Regions from separate parts of the Microcoleus sp. F4-D5 genome, predicted to be linked through region 3. Evidence: riboswitches for the same ligand, from Rfam matches in the RefSeq annotation. Region 3 holds a riboswitch; each other region holds the start of a gene.
The links. A riboswitch is a leader RNA that binds a small molecule or an ion and turns the genes downstream of it on or off. The one in region 3 is predicted to bind cobalamin.
Positions count from the first base shown of each region.

Region 1 (4,213 bases), on a different contig from region 3:
TATTGCCTTCTGCTACGACTCTCAAGCTGCTGGTAAAGCTTCGTTTAAGGATGAATTTATTGCCTCTCTTTTAGCATCAGGTGGCAGATTAGTTCCTATTGTCTGCGACTTGTCAGCGCCGACATTTAATCCTAACGCTGCGATCGCGGATGCTGTTAGCCAAGGTGCACAAGGATTGATGCTAGCATCCCACGTAGATCGCATCGATCGCGCGATCGATCTAGCCCGTGCAAATCAAGGCAAATTAGCGCTTTACAGCAGTTCAACTCTTTACACCTTTCAAACGCTAAAAGACGGGCAAAAGGACGTTGACGGGCTTGTTTTGCCCGTTCCCTGGCATCCTGAAACTAATCCCAACAATCCATTTCCTAAAAATGCCAGTCAGCGCTGGGGAGGAGTAGTAAATTGGCGAACAGCAACGAGTTTTGACGCGACTCAAGCTGTCATCGCCGGCTTGCGTCAAAGCAATACGCGGTTCGGGTTGCAACAAGCACTCAGAAATCCGAATTTCTCGGCAGCAGGATCGAGCGAGGATGTGAAGTTTTTGCCCACGGGCGATCGGGCTAATAAGCCGATTTTAGTGCAAGTTAAACAAGGAGGAAGCACTGGCTATAACTTTGTCCCGCTGCGGTAAGCTTGTTAAGTGCGATCGCCCTCACATCTTGCACATTCTCAATCAGCCTTTCAGGGGGGACCATCCTGCCCGCCCCACCAGAAAATTCCCTCTTCGCTTCACAGGCATCTTGCCTGTTTATTCGCATGATTGAAATCTACTTTTGTCTTGAATTAGGAAAATTTTAAAGATAAACTAAAATAAGTAGATTAAAAGAGAGCGTTATATATGATCGCGCCAGTTGAAACCAAAACCTACACGGCTGAGGAATATCTAGAATTGGAAATCAATTCTCTGGATCGGCATGAATTTATCAATGGGGACATTGTTCTGATGGCTGGCGGTACACCGAATCACAATGAAATTACCACTAATTTAGTTGTTGCGCTGAAGCTGGCGTTAAAAGGGAAACCGTATCGGACTTTTGGTTCGGATCAGCGGCTGTGGATTTCCCAGCTTAATAATTATACTTACCCGGATGCGATGGTGGTAGCGCGCCCGATCGAGCTGCAATCTGGACGGACGGATACAATTACTAATCCCGTGTTTATTGCTGAGGTGCTATCTAAAGGTACTAAAGCTTATGACCGCGATGAAAAGTTTGCTGCTTATCGCAGTATTCCTAGTTTTCAAGAGTATTTATTTATCGCTCAATATCGGCTGCGGGTGGAGCAATATTCTAAAACAGATGCGAATAAGTGGATTTTTTCGGAATATAGCTGTATGGGCGATCGGTTGAGTTTAACATCTGTTGCTGTGGAAATTTCGCTGGCCAATTTGTATGAAAATATTGAGTTTGGTGAATAGGCGGACGGTTTTTTGTCAAATGTTCCAAATAGTGGTAATATTCCCGTATATCGATCGGCTCTGATGGAGAACAGCCATCAGACGTAAGGGGGAAAGTTCGGTGCGAATCCGGCGCTGTCCCGCAACTGTAAGGAGATTCTTGCTTCTCTGAGTCAGAATGCCCGCCGATTTGTTTGCAATCATGTTTTTCATCTGCGAGGTATGGATGATGGTGAGTTTATTATTTTTTTTATTATTGGATTGGGATTTTTTAACCGCAGATATCTGCCGATAAACGCAGATGAACGCTGATGTAATTTGATGGGCGTTCTAAAGCATATTGTATTTTAATGGAAATGAAAAGAAATGCGAGTGGAAGATAGTGTTTGGCAGGGTAGTTTTGGGTACTGGCAAAACTTGTTTATTCATCAGAATATTTTGTCGATCGGATATACTGCTTGGAATGGTTTTTTGCATCGAGGGCGAGGCTTGGTTGCTTGCCAAATCAATACTCCCATTAACCCCTCTGTGAATTGGAGCGTAGATACTATAAAGTACGATCTGGAATTTATTTCCGACTTGGAAGCAACCGTTTATTTGCAACAACTAGAAATAGAGGAAAACACTGTTTTAAATCTGCTCCAAATCATTGCTGGCTACGAGCCAAAGGAAGCAATTATATTTTTGTCGATCGCCAACGCTCAGATTGATATTAATTTGTTGCAAAAGTTGGCAATTTCTCCTGTTGAGTGCTATGAACAGGTATGCAAGCGCTGGGAAGAATTTCAACTCTGCCCGCAATCCTAAAACTTACTAAATTTTCCCAATGTCGCAGCCAAAATCAATCGAAATTTCCAAAGTAACTCGCTACCAAAATGCAGCGCTTAATTACTATTTGGGCCTGACAGATTCGCCCTACCTTCACTACGGTTATTGGAAAACCCTACCTGTGCCTGCTGAGGAACTCACGATCGCGCGGCTGCGCATCGCTCAGCAAGCTTACACAGATAAACTCTTGGATTTGATCCCCAAAGACATCAAAACCGTGCTGGATGTAGGATGCGGGATAGGGGGAAATGCGGCTTATTTGCTCGATCGAGGTTTTCGAGTGGAGGGACTCGCACCCGATCCGTTCCAACAACAGCGCTTTCTCAAGTGTACGGACGATCGGGCAATCTTCCACCTCACGAGGTTTGAAGACTTCAAAGCAACCCATTTCTACGATCTTATTCTCTTTAGCGAAAGTAGCCAGTATATGTCGGCTGTTGATATTGCTAAGGGTGCTGCCACTGTCCTCAATCCTGGTGGTTATGTACTGCTTGCCGATATGATGCGCTCTGATGTTAACTATACAGAGGGAATGTTTTCTAACTGTCACGTGGTGAAAGAGCTTCAGATTGCATTGATGCAAGCGGGGTTCAATGTAGTAAAAACTGAGGATATTTCGGCTCATATTTTACCGACGATTGACCTGTATGTAGATACTTTCCGCAGGTATGGACTGAACACAATGATTTATGTTGCGGATTTAATTGCGATCGCAGTTCCCCCCGTCCACAAATTCCTGCGCTGGATATTTCGTCGCTGGTTCAAGAAGCTGGTGGTTGAAGGATTGGATGCAAGTCAACTTTTTGAGCAACATCTCTGTTATGAAATGCAACTTTGGCAGTTGTCAAAATCCGATCGAGGCTGATACAAATTGTGTGAATTTCTTACTCCCTCCCCTTGATAAGGGGAGGGTTGGGGTGGGGTAAAAGTTTACGACTCCTGCAAGGATTTCTATACAATAGAAATCGGTAATCGGTAATCGGTAATTGGAGGCATAGCCTCCGGGTATTTATTCCCAGGCAGAGCCTGGGAACAAGGCTAAATAAAAAATAACAAATAACAAATAACAAATATGTCTGAATGGATTCTCGAATTCGCTGGCATTTCCTACTCCTATCCCTGCGGTTCGCGAGTGGCTATTCAGGGTTTAAATCTCAAAGTACCCGCTGGGAAACGCTGCGGGCTAATCGGTCAAAACGGCTGCGGCAAAACCACCTTTTTTTTGTTAGCAAATGGCTTGTATCAACCGCAACAGGGAATTATTAGCTGGCACGGTGAACCCTTGCGCTACGATCGCAAATCTTTGACGAAACTGCGCCAACAAATCGGACTCGTCTTTCAAAACCCCGAACATCAATTAGTAGCTTCGACGGTAGAAGAAGATATCTCCTACGGATTGTACAATTTAGGCTTAAAAGAATCCGAAATTGCTCAACAGGTACAGCAGGCGATCGACCAATTCGATCTAAGCGAACTCGCCCGCGAACCAATTCACAATCTCAGTTTAGGGCAGAAAAAGCGGGTGTCGATCGCCGATATCATGGTTCTCAAGCCCAAACTGCTGCTGCTAGATGAACCTACCGCCTATCTCGATCCGCGTCACACCCGACAACTTATCGGTTTACTCCAACAAATTCACAGCGCCGGAACCACCATTCTGTTAGCAAGTCACGACCTCGATTTCATCTACCGCTGGGCTGATTGGGTGTTTGTAATGGATCGAGGAAAATTGATTTTAGAAGGAACACCGGAAACCGTTTTTGCTCAGCGGGATGTCTTGGAACAATTGCAGCTTGGGGTACCGCTGGCGATCGAGCTGATGGAGCAAATAAGGGCGATCGTTGAGAGAGATGATAACTCAAAAATTCACACTTTTGAGCTGTTGCAACAAGAGATTTTACAAGCGCGGCGGCTGCTTTAAAGATTAAGCAGTTGTGCGATCTGGCCGGACAGGAACTTCATAGTGCAACTCTGCGAAGGCATCTC
Region 1 covers NZ_JAUBSX010000006.1:32,844-37,056, reverse strand. The annotation lists gene QUA80_RS04580 (ABC transporter substrate-binding protein) at 1-634, shown strand, start outside; gene QUA80_RS04575 (Uma2 family endonuclease) at 842-1,420, shown strand; cobalamin riboswitch at 1,459-1,603, shown strand; gene QUA80_RS04570 (hypothetical protein) at 1,766-2,206, shown strand; gene QUA80_RS04565 (methyltransferase domain-containing protein) at 2,226-3,092, shown strand; gene QUA80_RS04560 (ABC transporter ATP-binding protein) at 3,300-4,148, shown strand; gene QUA80_RS04555 (dihydrofolate reductase family protein) at 4,152-4,213, opposite strand, start outside.
Region 1: another riboswitch for cobalamin. It lies ahead of QUA80_RS04570 (hypothetical protein); the one in region 3 lies ahead of cobG (precorrin-3B synthase).

Region 2 (4,213 bases), on a different contig from region 3:
ATTTTGAGTTTATAAGTGTCGGGGTCAGAATTAGTATGCAAGATTATATAGCGCTCATAAGCTTGACTTGCCAGCAATTGTTTGGTATCAACTAGGATTTGGCAAGCAACATTATTGCTATCAAATTTCTGCGGCTCAAACGAGATCCAATGGTGGTCGTAAGGTGTGTGTGGCGGGTCGTTCGGATGGGCGGCAACTTCCCATCTGCCCGCAAGCATTGTATCTGGAATTGGGTTGCTAATTTCGATTATTTCTTTTATTGTTTCTCCCAATTCTGTAGCGGTTAATTCCAGGCGATCGCGATTACTTCTGACTTTCGGCAAGCGGGTAACATCGAGAGATTGCAGAACGGCTAAAGCATCAGCCGCTGACTTGTATCGGTCTTGCAGTCTCGGTGCTACCATCCTTTCCAGCCAGTTCATCCAACCCTGCTGCAACGGCGGTACTAAATGCCGATAATGAATGCTATAATTAGCATCGATCAAGTTGCCGACATCCGCAGATTTCGTACCAGTTAACAAGCAAATCAGCGTTATCCCCAAGCCGTAAAGATCCGAGGCTTTGGTTAATTCTCGGTTAAACATTTGTTCCGGCGGCATGAATCCCATCGTGCCTTTGACGACGCTGCTAGCCGCGATATTTCCACCTCCTAGCCGCGCAAAACCGAAGTCTACTAAATAAACATTGAGTTCGTCATCTATTAACAAGTTTTCTGGCTTGATGTCGCGGTGAATTATCGGCGGTTTCTGAGCTTGCAGGTCAACTAAAATTTCTAAAGTGGCGATCGCAATTTGCTTGATATCCGGCGGCGAAAAAGTCCGCGCGACAGCAGATTCGGCATTTTTGTATTCCTGCACCATGCAGAAACCGCTGTCAGTTTGAAAAGAATCGAGATAGCGGGGAATGCCCGGGAAATCCAGTTTTTGCAAAACTTTAATTTCTTGTTCGTAAGCTTCGTATTCTGCCCAGCTAGCACCTAATTGGGCAAATTGAAATTGCTTAATTACAACTAATTTTTGAGTATTTGTATTTTTCGCTAAGTATGTAACTCGGCCGCCGAGACTGTTGTGTCCGAGTTCTTTTTCAATCTGATAGCCCTGAGTGGAAAAATCGGAGAATGCGTTCATATAGTTTGTAGTAATTTTATTGTGGGAGGGGATTCTAGCCCGTCATTAACAGGCATCTTGCCTGTTCCACAAAAAGTTATGTTTTTTGGGATGGGTTTCTATCCTGTCAGCAACAGGCAAGATGCCTGTTCCACAAAGAGTTATTTTTTTTGTGGGGTTATATCCTGTCAGGAACAGGCAAGATGCCTGTTCCACAAAGAGTTATGTTTTTTGGGATGGGTTTCTATCCTGTCAGCAACAGGCAAGATGCCTGTTCCACAAAGAGTTATTTTTTTTTGATGAATCGACATTACCAACATAACTTTTTTCCAAAAAGGCGGCAAGTGCGGTATGATGTGATTTCGCGATCGGTTCTAGCGGGGAGCAGCCGTTAGAGGAAACGGGGAAAGTTCGGTGCAAGTCCGGCGCTGTCCCGCAACTGTAATGAAACCCTTGTGGTTTCTAAAGTCAGAATGCCCGCCGATATCTAACTCACTTTTGAACGCATCTGCGAGGTACGGATGATGGATGGAATTAACACGGCTGTACGCACCAAGCACAGTCTATTTGTTTGCACTGCTTGCGCTAGTGTTTGGAAAAACGGCAAGCGAGAAGGCAAAAGCGGCGGTCAACAATTCATGGAAAATTTGTCGCAACTCGCTAAAGATTGGGAGTTTTCGGATAAATTTGAGATTCAAGAGGTTGAGTGCATGAGTGCTTGCAGTCACTCTTGTGCGGTGTCTTTTGCTGCTGTTGGAAAGTACACTTATCTGTTTGGCGATTTACCAGCAAATGAGTCGGAAAGCGTCGAGGCTGTACTCGAATGCGCGGGTCAATACTATGCTAAACCAGACGGTTTGTTGCCTTGGTCTGAGCGTCCTCAAGCTCTGAAAAAAGGTGTTTTAGCAAAGATTCCGCCGCTGGGAAGTTAAGCTCTTTCCTTCCAGGCTTTGCCCATCGGGGATAACTAAAGCCACCAATCTGCCAGGGACTTAAGTCCCTGGCTAATAGCGAAAGTCCTCTAAAGAGGACTGAGAATAAAAATTTTAAACTCATTAGTCCTCTTGAGAGGACTTTCGCTTTGAGGCAGGGGTTTAAACCCCTGCCGGACTGTCGGTTTAACGAGTTTCCTGTCAGCAATTGACTGACCCAAAATTGAAAGATATTCAATCACACTACAACAACTAAATTATCAATGCACAAAATTCCTGTTACTGTCATCACTGGTTTTCTCGGTAGCGGCAAAACTACCTTAATTCGCCACTTATTGCAAAATAATCAAGGTCGCCGCATTGCTGTTCTGGTTAACGAATTTGGCGAAATCGGAATTGACGGAGAATTGCTGCGCGATTGCCAAGTTTGCGACGAAGAAGAAAATGTTAACAGCAAGATTGTTGAACTAACAAATGGTTGTCTTTGCTGCACTGTTCAAGAGGAATTCTTGCCGACTATGCAGGAATTGTTGAAGCGCAGAGAACAAATTGATTGTATCTTAATTGAGACTTCTGGCCTCGCACTTCCTAAACCTTTGATTCAAGCTTTTCGCTGGCCGGAAATTCGCACGGGTGCTACTGTAGACGGTGTGGTTGCTGTTGTCGATTGCGAAGCTATTGCTAGCGGTTCTTTTGTCGGTGATATCGATGCTTTGATGGCACAGCAGCAGGCTGATTCTAGTTTAGATCACGAAACTCCGATCGAGGAATTGTTTGAAGACCAGTTAGCCTGTGCCGATATGGTACTTTTAACGAAGGTCGATCGCGTAGATGCAGAAACTCACCAGAAAGTCCAAAGCTGGTTGCAGCAAGAGTTGCGTCCGAGTGTAAAAATTGTGCCTTGCAAAGGTGGCGAAATTAACCCTGATGTGCTCATGGGATTTAATGCGGCGGTTGAGGATGATTTGGAGTCTCGCCCGAGTCACCACGATACTGAGGAGGAACACGAACACGATGATGATATTAACTCGACTTACTTTATTGCCGATCGCGAATTTGAACCTGAAGCTTTGGTCAAAAAACTGCAATCCTTGATGCAGCAGGAGGAAATTTATCGGATTAAAGGGTTTGTGGCGGTTCCCAAGAAACCGATGAGGATGGTGTTGCAAGGTGTGGGCTCGCGCATAGAATATTTTTACGATCGTCCTTGGCAACCTTCTGAACTCCGCCAAACCAAATTAGTGCTGATCGGTCGAGAGCTAGAACGCGATCGAATTGCAGCTATAATTAACAACTAATTGTCATCTGAGAGGGGCGGGTTGATGGATATTTTGAATTGCAGCAAATATTATTGGCAAACTCGCTCCTCCAAGCTCTCACGAACAATTTATTAACATTATTTAATATTGTGACCGCTGCCAGCAAGTTTGGTATAAAATAGCGATAATGGTTATCATTGTACAATAATCGAGGTCAAGTATGGTGACTGCTGGGGCGATCGAATCAGTTCCTGTTACCGTTCTCACGGGTTATCTCGGCGCAGGCAAAACTACGCTACTGAACCGCATTTTAACACAGGAACACGGCAAAAAAGTTGCAGTCATCGTCAACGAATTCGGCGAAGTAGGCATCGACAACCAACTGATAATTGATGCCGACGAAGAAATTTTCGAGATGAACAACGGCTGCATTTGCTGTACAGTCCGAGGCGATTTAATTCGGATTATCGGCAACTTGATGAAGCGGCGAGACAAATTCGACCACATAGTCATCGAAACAACAGGTTTAGCCGACCCCGCACCCGTAATTCAAACCTTTTTTGTAGACGAAGATATGCGGGAAAAATTGCTGCTAGACGCAGTTGTCACCGTAGTCGATGCCAAGCACATCTGGCAGCACTGGGACGCAGACGAAGCTCAAGAACAAATTGCATTTGCCGATGTAGTTTTGCTCAACAAAACTGATTTAGTGACTGAGGAAGAATTGGCAGAATTAGAAAAGCGAATTCGCGCCATGAATGCAATGGCAAAAATTCACCGCACCCGCAACGCTGAATTACAAATGGATGCTTTGTTGGGCGTCAAAGCATTTGATTTGAACCGGGCATTAGAAATCGAGCCCGACTTTTTGGGCGAGCACGATCACGAACACGACGAAACTGTTACTTCGGTAGCA
Region 2 covers NZ_JAUBSX010000010.1:53,981-58,193, reverse strand. The annotation lists gene QUA80_RS07280 (serine/threonine-protein kinase) at 1-1,127, opposite strand, end outside; cobalamin riboswitch at 1,459-1,605, shown strand; gene QUA80_RS07275 (DUF1636 domain-containing protein) at 1,628-2,038, shown strand; gene cobW (cobalamin biosynthesis protein CobW) at 2,302-3,336, shown strand; gene QUA80_RS07265 (GTP-binding protein) at 3,518-4,213, shown strand, end outside.
Region 2: another riboswitch for cobalamin. It lies ahead of QUA80_RS07275 (DUF1636 domain-containing protein); the one in region 3 lies ahead of cobG (precorrin-3B synthase).

Region 3 (4,213 bases):
CAAATCCTACCGGGAAACCCAGAATTAAAGCCGGTTTGGGTGCTCCGGCATCCAGCATTTCCAGCAGTCGGAACAAAGCTGTCGGGGCATTGCCTATGGCCACAACTGCACCCTGCAAGTTGTCCAGCCACAAATCCACAGCTGCAGCCGATCGAGTATTTCCCATTTGCCGCGCCAACTCCGGGATTTCGGAATGCCAGAGGGTGCAAATCACCTGATTGTCAGCGGGAAGGCGTTTGCGAGTGATGCCTTCGGCCACCATCCGGGCATCGCACAGGATAGGCGCACCTGCTGAGAGGGCTTGGCGTCCGCAGGTTGCGGCCCCGGGCGAAGCTGCTAAATCTGTAACTATATCGGTCATGCCGCAACTGTGAATTAGTCGCACGGCTACCGATTCTAAATCGGGCGGCAAGGTTGACAAATCTGTTTCGGATCGAATTGTGGCAAAGGATTTGATGTAGATTTCTGTTCCGTCTCGAATGTAGTCAATCATTGTTTAAAACTGTTATGGGAATTTTGTTGGATTTGTGAAATAGATTTTTTGAATAAACCGCGAAGATGGAAAGGGCGCGAATGAAGAATTATCAAGAGATATAGAAAGACAAATGATTAAAATTTGTCAGTTTCAATGGAATCTTTTTTCAGTTTAAATTCCCATTTTCGGTGTTCAATAACTCCTGTAATTGGTCGATCGCCAGCCGATCGACAAACTCACCAAATGACTCCAAAGGCTCTCGAAACCGCTGATATACCTTCAACAAAAGCTCGATCGCACCGGGCATCTCGACCGCACTCACCCTCTGGAAAATTTGCCGCCCGAAGGGTAAATCTTTTCTACCCGCATAAATGTTGTAACCTTCGATTATCTCGTCTCCTCGCTCAATCTGAATTCCCAGCAGCGTGATATCAATTGGCCGGTGCTGGGCGCAAGACTTTTGGCAACCGCTGAAATGAATGTTGATCGGCAGGTCGATCGTCAATTTTTGCGCTAAATCCCTCGCCATTGCTAAGGCGTGAGTTTGAGTATCTGTCGCCGCCGACGCACAGCCGCTGCTGCCGGCACAAGCCACCAAGCACGAATCTAGGCGAGTTGGGGATGAGTGCAATCCCAAATCGGCAACTTGCTCTTTTACCTCAAAAAGCTGGGAGTTGGGGATATCAGAAATCAACAGATTTTGCCACGGCGTAAGTCTCAGGGTACCGCTGGCTAGATTTTGGGCTAAATTTGCCAAATTCCGCAGTTGTTTTGATTCTAGCTTACCTAGGGGCAGTGCAATTCCCATGTAGGAGAAACCGGACTGTTGCTGAGGGTAAATGCCGAGATGTTGGTGATGGGGGAGGGATTTTTCAGATGAGGCGATCGATCGGGCGGGCAAGATGCCCACCCCACAAGCAAATTCACTCTTGGTGGAACAGGCATCTTGCCTGTTTTTGGGAAACTTGCAAGATGTGAATTGCAATAAAAATGGTAAATTATGCTGTACCTTTTCTAGATAAGTTTCAGCGCCCCAATCTGCCAGCAGGTGACGCAAACGCGGTTTTTTACCATCAATTCGAGGCTTATTTTTTGTGTATTCAAGATAGGCGCTAGCGAGGGCGGCTAATACTGAAATACATTGCGATTCTTGGATTAAAATTCGTGTGTCGCTGTTTAAATGCAGCCGAAAAACGATTTCTGATTGGGTTGAACGCCCTTCAGCAGCTAATACAATATCGTTGCGTAAATCGCGGATCGAAACTGCTTCCCCGCCGTCAAAGCCAATACTGAACTTAGGCGAAAGTTCCGACAATTCGGGATGCGTTTGCAGGTAATCATCCCAAGCTTTCACTAGCGGGCGAGTATCGAGTAACTGCTGGCGATCGATCCCTGCTGTCGGACTTGCCATAATATTGCGAATCGGGTCAACTTCAACGCGGCGAGATGCCAATCCCAATTCCAGCAAATCTTGCCAAACTTCATCAGAAACTGGCGAATTCAAGTCTCGGATTTGCAAATTCGCCCGATTCGTTACTTGCAAACAACCGGTACTGTATCGATCGACCAAATCGGCGATCGTCCGACACTGCTGCGCGTTTAAAATTCCCCCCGGAATCCGCATTCTCGATAATATTCCGTCTCGGGCGCGGGAACCGTAAAATAAACCCGGACAAGTCGGCAATTCACTCAAAGCTAACAAAGAAACTCCTCCCCGTGCGACGCAGGGAATCTAAAGTAAACTCCTGAAATCGGCATTCTGACTTTGACAGTTGCGGCACAGCGCCGGAATTGCACCGGACTTTCCCGCTTTCAGGTTTAAGAAATCTATCACAAGTCGATCGGCATCAGCCAGATCGATCGAGTTTCTTAACAAATCTCCGGGCGAGCTCGCCTTTTAGGGAGGAAATTCGTTTGATTGTCTTGCTGATTCCTGAATAATTTTTTATAATATATAATCTAAGTCAAAATCACTCTAAGAGTGCGCGACTTCTAACTTCGGCTGTAAAACCTGCGATCGCGTTATTTATTTATTTATGACAATTGAAGAATTGCAAATCAAACTCGCAGAGATCAATCACCTTGTTGAGACATTCCAAACATCAGTAGCTTTGGAAAAATACTACTCGGATGACACTGTGATGATTGAAGGAGATGGTACAATTACTAGCGGCAAAGAAAACTGCCGCCAAGGAAGAGAAATCTTTTTTCAAGAAATGTTAGTTGAGTTTCGAGAATCAAAATTAATTAGTCAAGACATCGCTGTTTCAGCCGACAAAAATTATGATTTTGTAGTAATTTCCAATTGGTACAATGATTACACCGTTAAAGTTGAAGGTCAAATCATTGATTCCAAAAGCAACCAAATCTCGATCGGCTATTGGAAAGATGGTTTGGTAGTCAAGGAAAGTTACAACTATCCAGTGATTACGGTGGTTTAGCACTGTTTGTTAATTAGACTTACGCAAAACCTGCATAAACCGGGTTTTTTGCCTTATCTGTGCGCGATAACCAAGTATTGTCGAAAAACCAGGTTTATGACCGGCCGTGCGTCCCGGACTAATATTGATAGGTGCGATCGTTATTGAACCTGAGAAAAATAATCCGCATGATACTTGAAACTCAGAGATTGGTTTTGAAACCGATTGTGGAGAGCGACCTCAACACGCTTCATAGAATTTTTATCGATGCCTATGTGAGGAGATATCTGTGCGACGGCGAAATCTGGTCGCTACAAAAGGTTGAAGAAATGCTTGCCGAAAACAAAAAGCTGTTTGAAGAAAATAAATTCGGTTTGTGGTTTATCGAGACCAACACCGAGCAAGAAGTGATTGGATTTGTGGGTTTGTGGTATTTTTTTGAAGAAGAACAGCCCCAGTTACTTTACGCATTGCTGCCAACAGCAACTAAAAAAGGCTACGCTACTGAAGCTGCAACCAAAATAATAGAGTATTGTTTTGATGAACTTGGCTTTGAGTATGTTGTCGCAAGCTGCGATCGCCCAAACATTGAGTCGCTTAAAGTCGCAGAAAGACTCGGAATGAGGCAAGTAGAAGAAAGAATTATGAATGGAAATCCGATATTATTCTTGAGAATCGATAAGTAGTAATTAGCAGTAAGGATTCAATGCACAAATGGCTTTCGGTGGTGGGGATTGGCGAAGACGGACTTTCGGGATTAAGTGCGATCGCCCGTTCTCTACTCTCTCGATCTCAAGTCGTTGTCGGCGGTGCCCGTCACCTAGCAATGCTACCAACCGACGACACCCGCGAACAATTGGTTTGGGCTTCGCCTTTGCAGACAACAGTCGATGAAATCATCCGCCGCCGGGGACAATTTGTGTGCGTCCTAGCCAGCGGCGATCCGATGTGTCACGGCATCGGCGTCACGCTGTCGCGCAAAATTCCTATTTCCGAAATGACTGTGATTCCCGCAGCATCGGCTTTTAGTCTTGCTTGCGCCCGTTTGGGTTGGCCGCTGGCCCAAGTTGAGACTTTCAGTTTGACAAATCGCCCGATCGCGTCGATCGCCCTTGCTTTGTCCTCCGGCGCGCGCTTGCTGGTGTTGAGCGCTGACAGACATACGCCAGCAAAAGTTGCCCAATTGTTGACACAGCGGGGGTTTGGCAGCAGTTTGATGACCGTGTTCGAGCGGATGGGAGGCGACTCGGAACGCCGGATCGAGGGGGTAGCAGCAGCCTGGAATGCAGCGGATTTGGCGGATTTGAACACGATCGCG
Region 3 covers NZ_JAUBSX010000079.1:28,988-33,200, reverse strand. The annotation lists gene QUA80_RS27095 (precorrin-8X methylmutase) at 1-493, opposite strand, end outside; gene cobG (precorrin-3B synthase) at 642-2,177, opposite strand; adenosylcobalamin-variant (AdoCbl-variant) riboswitch at 2,220-2,299, opposite strand; gene QUA80_RS27085 (hypothetical protein) at 2,512-2,916, shown strand; gene QUA80_RS27080 (GNAT family N-acetyltransferase) at 3,084-3,581, shown strand; gene cbiE (precorrin-6y C5,15-methyltransferase (decarboxylating) subunit CbiE) at 3,602-4,213, shown strand, end outside.

Region 4 (4,213 bases), on a different contig from region 3:
CTCTTTATAGATTGCCGCCGGTGAACCAAAGATATCTAAATTTAAAGATTTTTGAAGTTCTTCACTAATCTGGCTTCTATCTAAATAAGCAAGGCCGCCTCTTACCAAATGCCCGCCAATTCCTTCTTGCAAGCTTCCTTTAGACATCAGCAGAACTCGCGGATAACGCTTTGTGCGGCGACGATATTCTCTGGCCGCCGAGATAACAGCGAGAACTCCTGGAACTTCATCACCAAAGCCGATGACATCGTAATAACGCAGATCCATGACCATTGTTTAATAACCTCTGCTGATTGTCATTTTTTCGAGCTGCATCTCAATGTTTTCCGTCAAACTCTCTGTTTTTTCCACATCTAGCTGCATTTTTCCTGAGTTTTGCGATAAATATTCACATATTCCTGGATGCGGCAACCGGGTTTTTTCCAGAAAATTTTTCGTTGAGGACGATCGATCTCGGTTTAAAAACTCGGTTTCTCAGCGTCTAGAGTCCGTCAGTCTGGTGCTCTTGATTGCCATCAGCTTAGATTATCAGGATCTATCCCCAACTCCCGCAGTCGCTGAGCTAGTCGATCGGAACGTTGGGCCAATCGATCGGCGCGCTGCGATTCCTGTTGGGCGCGCTGGGCTTCCTGTTGGGCGCGCTGCGATTCCTGTTGGGCGCGCTGCGATTCCTGTTGGGCGCGCTGCGCTGATTCTTTCACCTGTTCTTCAGGAGTCAGATAACGTTTTCCACCGGCATCATACCAATACAACCACTCCCTTGTCACCCCAGAATAACTTCCCCTTTCACAACCAATCCCCAAACCAATTTCTGGCATCCAAACTGGATTTCCTGGCTGCAACTCGTACTTCCCATTGACTAACTTGTGTACTTCCAAACGGGGTTTACGGCGGCGGCGGGAAGAATAAATCACGTAATAAAGTACGCCTAAAGCTTGATATTCCTCCAACTTTGTGCTGTATTCCTTGCGATAAGTTGGGGAAACTACTTCCAGCACAAAAGTCGGCAAAACATTTTCATCCCACAGCACGTAACTGGGACGCAATTCTTCATCGTAAAACCTTTCTACACCTAAACTCAAGAAAGCATCTGGCACAATGGCAGGTTGATCGGGGTGATAATAGATACCCATATCTATGCCAAAAAACCAGTCCATGCGTTCTGCCCAAAGTATCAGCAATATTGCTTTTAACAACCCCGGTATTAGTTCTTGCAGTTCGTTATCCACAGGCGTTTCATCAGAGTCTGGTAGTTCATCGGCTGAGGGCCAGTGCCTGGGCAAGTTGTACTGTAACATTGCGGCTTTCCTCAAAACTCATTAATATTATACCGTTGATTTGTTTGGCGATAGTATTGATTGAACGAATCGCGAAGACGCGAAGGAAAAGAAGAAAATATGATAGGTAATTTTGACAGAGTTAATCTGAATGAATTTTTGTAAAATATTTGCTGAGACTTACGCGATCGACTAAACTATGTCTAACCAGTCGGTTCTAATGGGGAGCAGCCGTTAGAGGAAACGGGGAAAGTTCGGTGCAAGTCCGGCGCTGTCCCGCAACTGTAATGAGAGTCATGTCGCTTTCTGAGTCAGGATGCCCGCCGATGTGTTAATTTACATAGTCTCATCTGCGAGGTTCAGCGTGAAGGCCAGAAATCGGAAATTGGTCAGCTTGGGATTGATGGCTGGCTTGAGTTGTTATATTGTCCTGGGATCGGCAACGCCCGCCGCAGCTATGCACATTTCGGAAGGTTTTTTGCCGGTGCAGTGGGCTGCGTTTTGGTGGATGGTGGCGTTGCCTTTTTTTGCAGTAGGTTTGCGATCGATTGCTCGCATTACAAAAGAACACCCGGAACTTAAACTATTGCTTGCTTTGGCGGGTGCGTTTACTTTTGTGCTTTCTGCTTTAAAAATTCCCTCGGTAACGGGCAGTTGTTCTCACCCGACGGGTACGGGTTTGGGTGCAATTTTGTTCGGCCCTTCGGTGATGGCGGTACTGGGGGCTTTAGTCCTGTTGTTTCAAACGTTACTGTTAGCGCACGGTGGCTTGACAACGCTGGGAGCGAATATGTTTTCGATGGCGATTGTCGGCCCGTTTGCCGCGTATTTTATCTATCAATTGCTGTTGCGAACTGGCAACCAGCGGGCGGCAATTTTTTGTGCGGCGGCTTTGGCAGATTTACTGACTTATGTGGTGACTTCGATTCAATTAGCGTTAGCTTTTCCGGCAGCAAGCGGCGGTTTTATGGCTTCGTTTCTCAAGTTTGTTGGCATCTTTGCTATCACTCAAGTACCCCTAGCAATCAGTGAGGGATTGCTGACTGTATTAGTCTGGAATTGGCTGCATTCTTACGGGAAGCAGGAGTTGGAAACTTTGAAATTATTGAGACAGGAGTCATAAGCCGTGAGTCAAAAAAACACAAGAAATCAGCAAGCTACTTCACAACAAAATTGGATGTTGGTAATTGCTGTCATCGCGCTTGCCGTTATTCCCCTAGTTTTTGTCCGGGGTGAATACGGCGGAGCGGATGGGGAAGCTGAGAAAGCGATTGCGGAAATTCAACCGGACTATCAACCTTGGTTTAACCACTTTTTTGAGCCTGCTAGCGGAGAAATTGAAAGTTTGCTGTTTGCGACTCAAGCGGCGCTAGGGGCTGGCGTAATTGGCTACGCGATCGGGCTGTACAAGGGGCGCACGGAATCTCATAAATCTGATGATGAATCGCCGTCGGAATAAATGGCGAATAAACGGCGAATAGAATTCGCTTCTACACATACAAAGTCCGCCTGCGCGGACTGAAAGACTTTGGAATGAACCATCAGATTGATAGTCTGGCTTATACAAATCGCTTGCGGGGGTTGCCGCCATCTCACAAGTTATCCTTTGCGATCGCCCTTTTAATTCTGTCTCTAGTTTCTGGGGCGATCGTCCAATTGTCGATCGCCCTTTGGTTGGCCGTCTGGATCGTCGTCTATGCGGGTATTCCGGGGAAACTGTATTTGCGGTTGCTGTCGCTACCATTGATGTTTTTGCTGACAAGTTTGCCTGCTTTGGCGATGGGTGCGGTTGCGGGCGATCGTATCCCGGCAATTGGGTGGGATATTTGGCAAGGTTGGGGCATTAGCACCGGCACTTTTTATCTCTATGTGAGCCGCTCTGGGATATACCAAGTGAGCTTGCTGTTTGCCCGCGCCTTCGCATCGACAAGCTGTATGTATTTCATCCTCTTGACGGTGCCATTTACCGAAATCTTGCAAATTCTCAGACAATTACGCTGTCCAGAGTTAGTCACAGAACTGCTATTACTAATGTATCGGTTTATTTTTAGCTTATTGGCGATCGCCGATGAACTTTGGATTGCTCAAAACTCGCGCTGCGGCTACCGCACTTGGAAGCTGGGAATGCACAGTTTAGGTATTTTAATCGGGCAATTGCTTCAGCGAACTTTGGAAAACTACCGTCAAGTCTCGCTGAGTTTAGCGTCGCGCGGCTTTAATGGAGAACTGCGCGTTTGGAATTCTTACCCTTACAAACCTTCGCGAAGATATACCTTGGAAGCCGTGTTTGGGTGTACAGTTTTAACTTTGTTAGGTGTTGTATTTTAATCTAATTAAACTTTGGGGCGGGCTAGAAGCCCACCCCACTCATGGTTTCAAGAAACAGGACTGTCAAAATTAGAGGTGCACCACCTTAGCAATTCTAAATGAATTGTGAGATGGGCTTCTAGCCCTTCCAAGCTAGAAGCAAACCATCCCAATCTTCATTTTATCAATATGACTTTTATGAACTAAAGTAATGATTTTTATGAATTGACCTTACAATAAACCTATTGAATAATTGTCATCAATAGCTGTTATGTAGGGAAATTACATTATGAACAAACGGCACTTCAAAAAAATACTTTATTTCTTAATGACCTCCTTGACCGTATTTATGGTCACAGTCACTCATGCAGCAGCCCAACAACTACCGTTTTACTGGGATAACATCAACGTCACAATCGACGTTCAGACGAACGGAGATATGTTAGTTACCGAAACCCAAAAATATGTGTTCACAGCCGACTACAACACTGAACGATATCGCTATATTCCTCTAGGTAAGGTAGATGAAATTAAAGATGTCACCGTTCAAGAAAATAATCAAATAATTCCGAGTAGTACGGGGATTGAAAACAATGAACTTTGGATTCGTTGGCAACATCGATTAAAAG
Region 4 covers NZ_JAUBSX010000006.1:40,359-44,571, reverse strand. The annotation lists gene QUA80_RS04615 (FAD-dependent oxidoreductase) at 1-273, opposite strand, end outside; gene QUA80_RS04610 (Uma2 family endonuclease) at 516-1,298, opposite strand; cobalamin riboswitch at 1,473-1,619, shown strand; gene QUA80_RS04605 (energy-coupling factor ABC transporter permease) at 1,681-2,400, shown strand; gene QUA80_RS04600 (energy-coupling factor ABC transporter substrate-binding protein) at 2,404-2,736, shown strand; gene cbiQ (cobalt ECF transporter T component CbiQ) at 2,811-3,605, shown strand; gene QUA80_RS04590 (DUF2207 domain-containing protein) at 3,874-4,213, shown strand, end outside.
Region 4: another riboswitch for cobalamin. It lies ahead of QUA80_RS04605 (energy-coupling factor ABC transporter permease); the one in region 3 lies ahead of cobG (precorrin-3B synthase).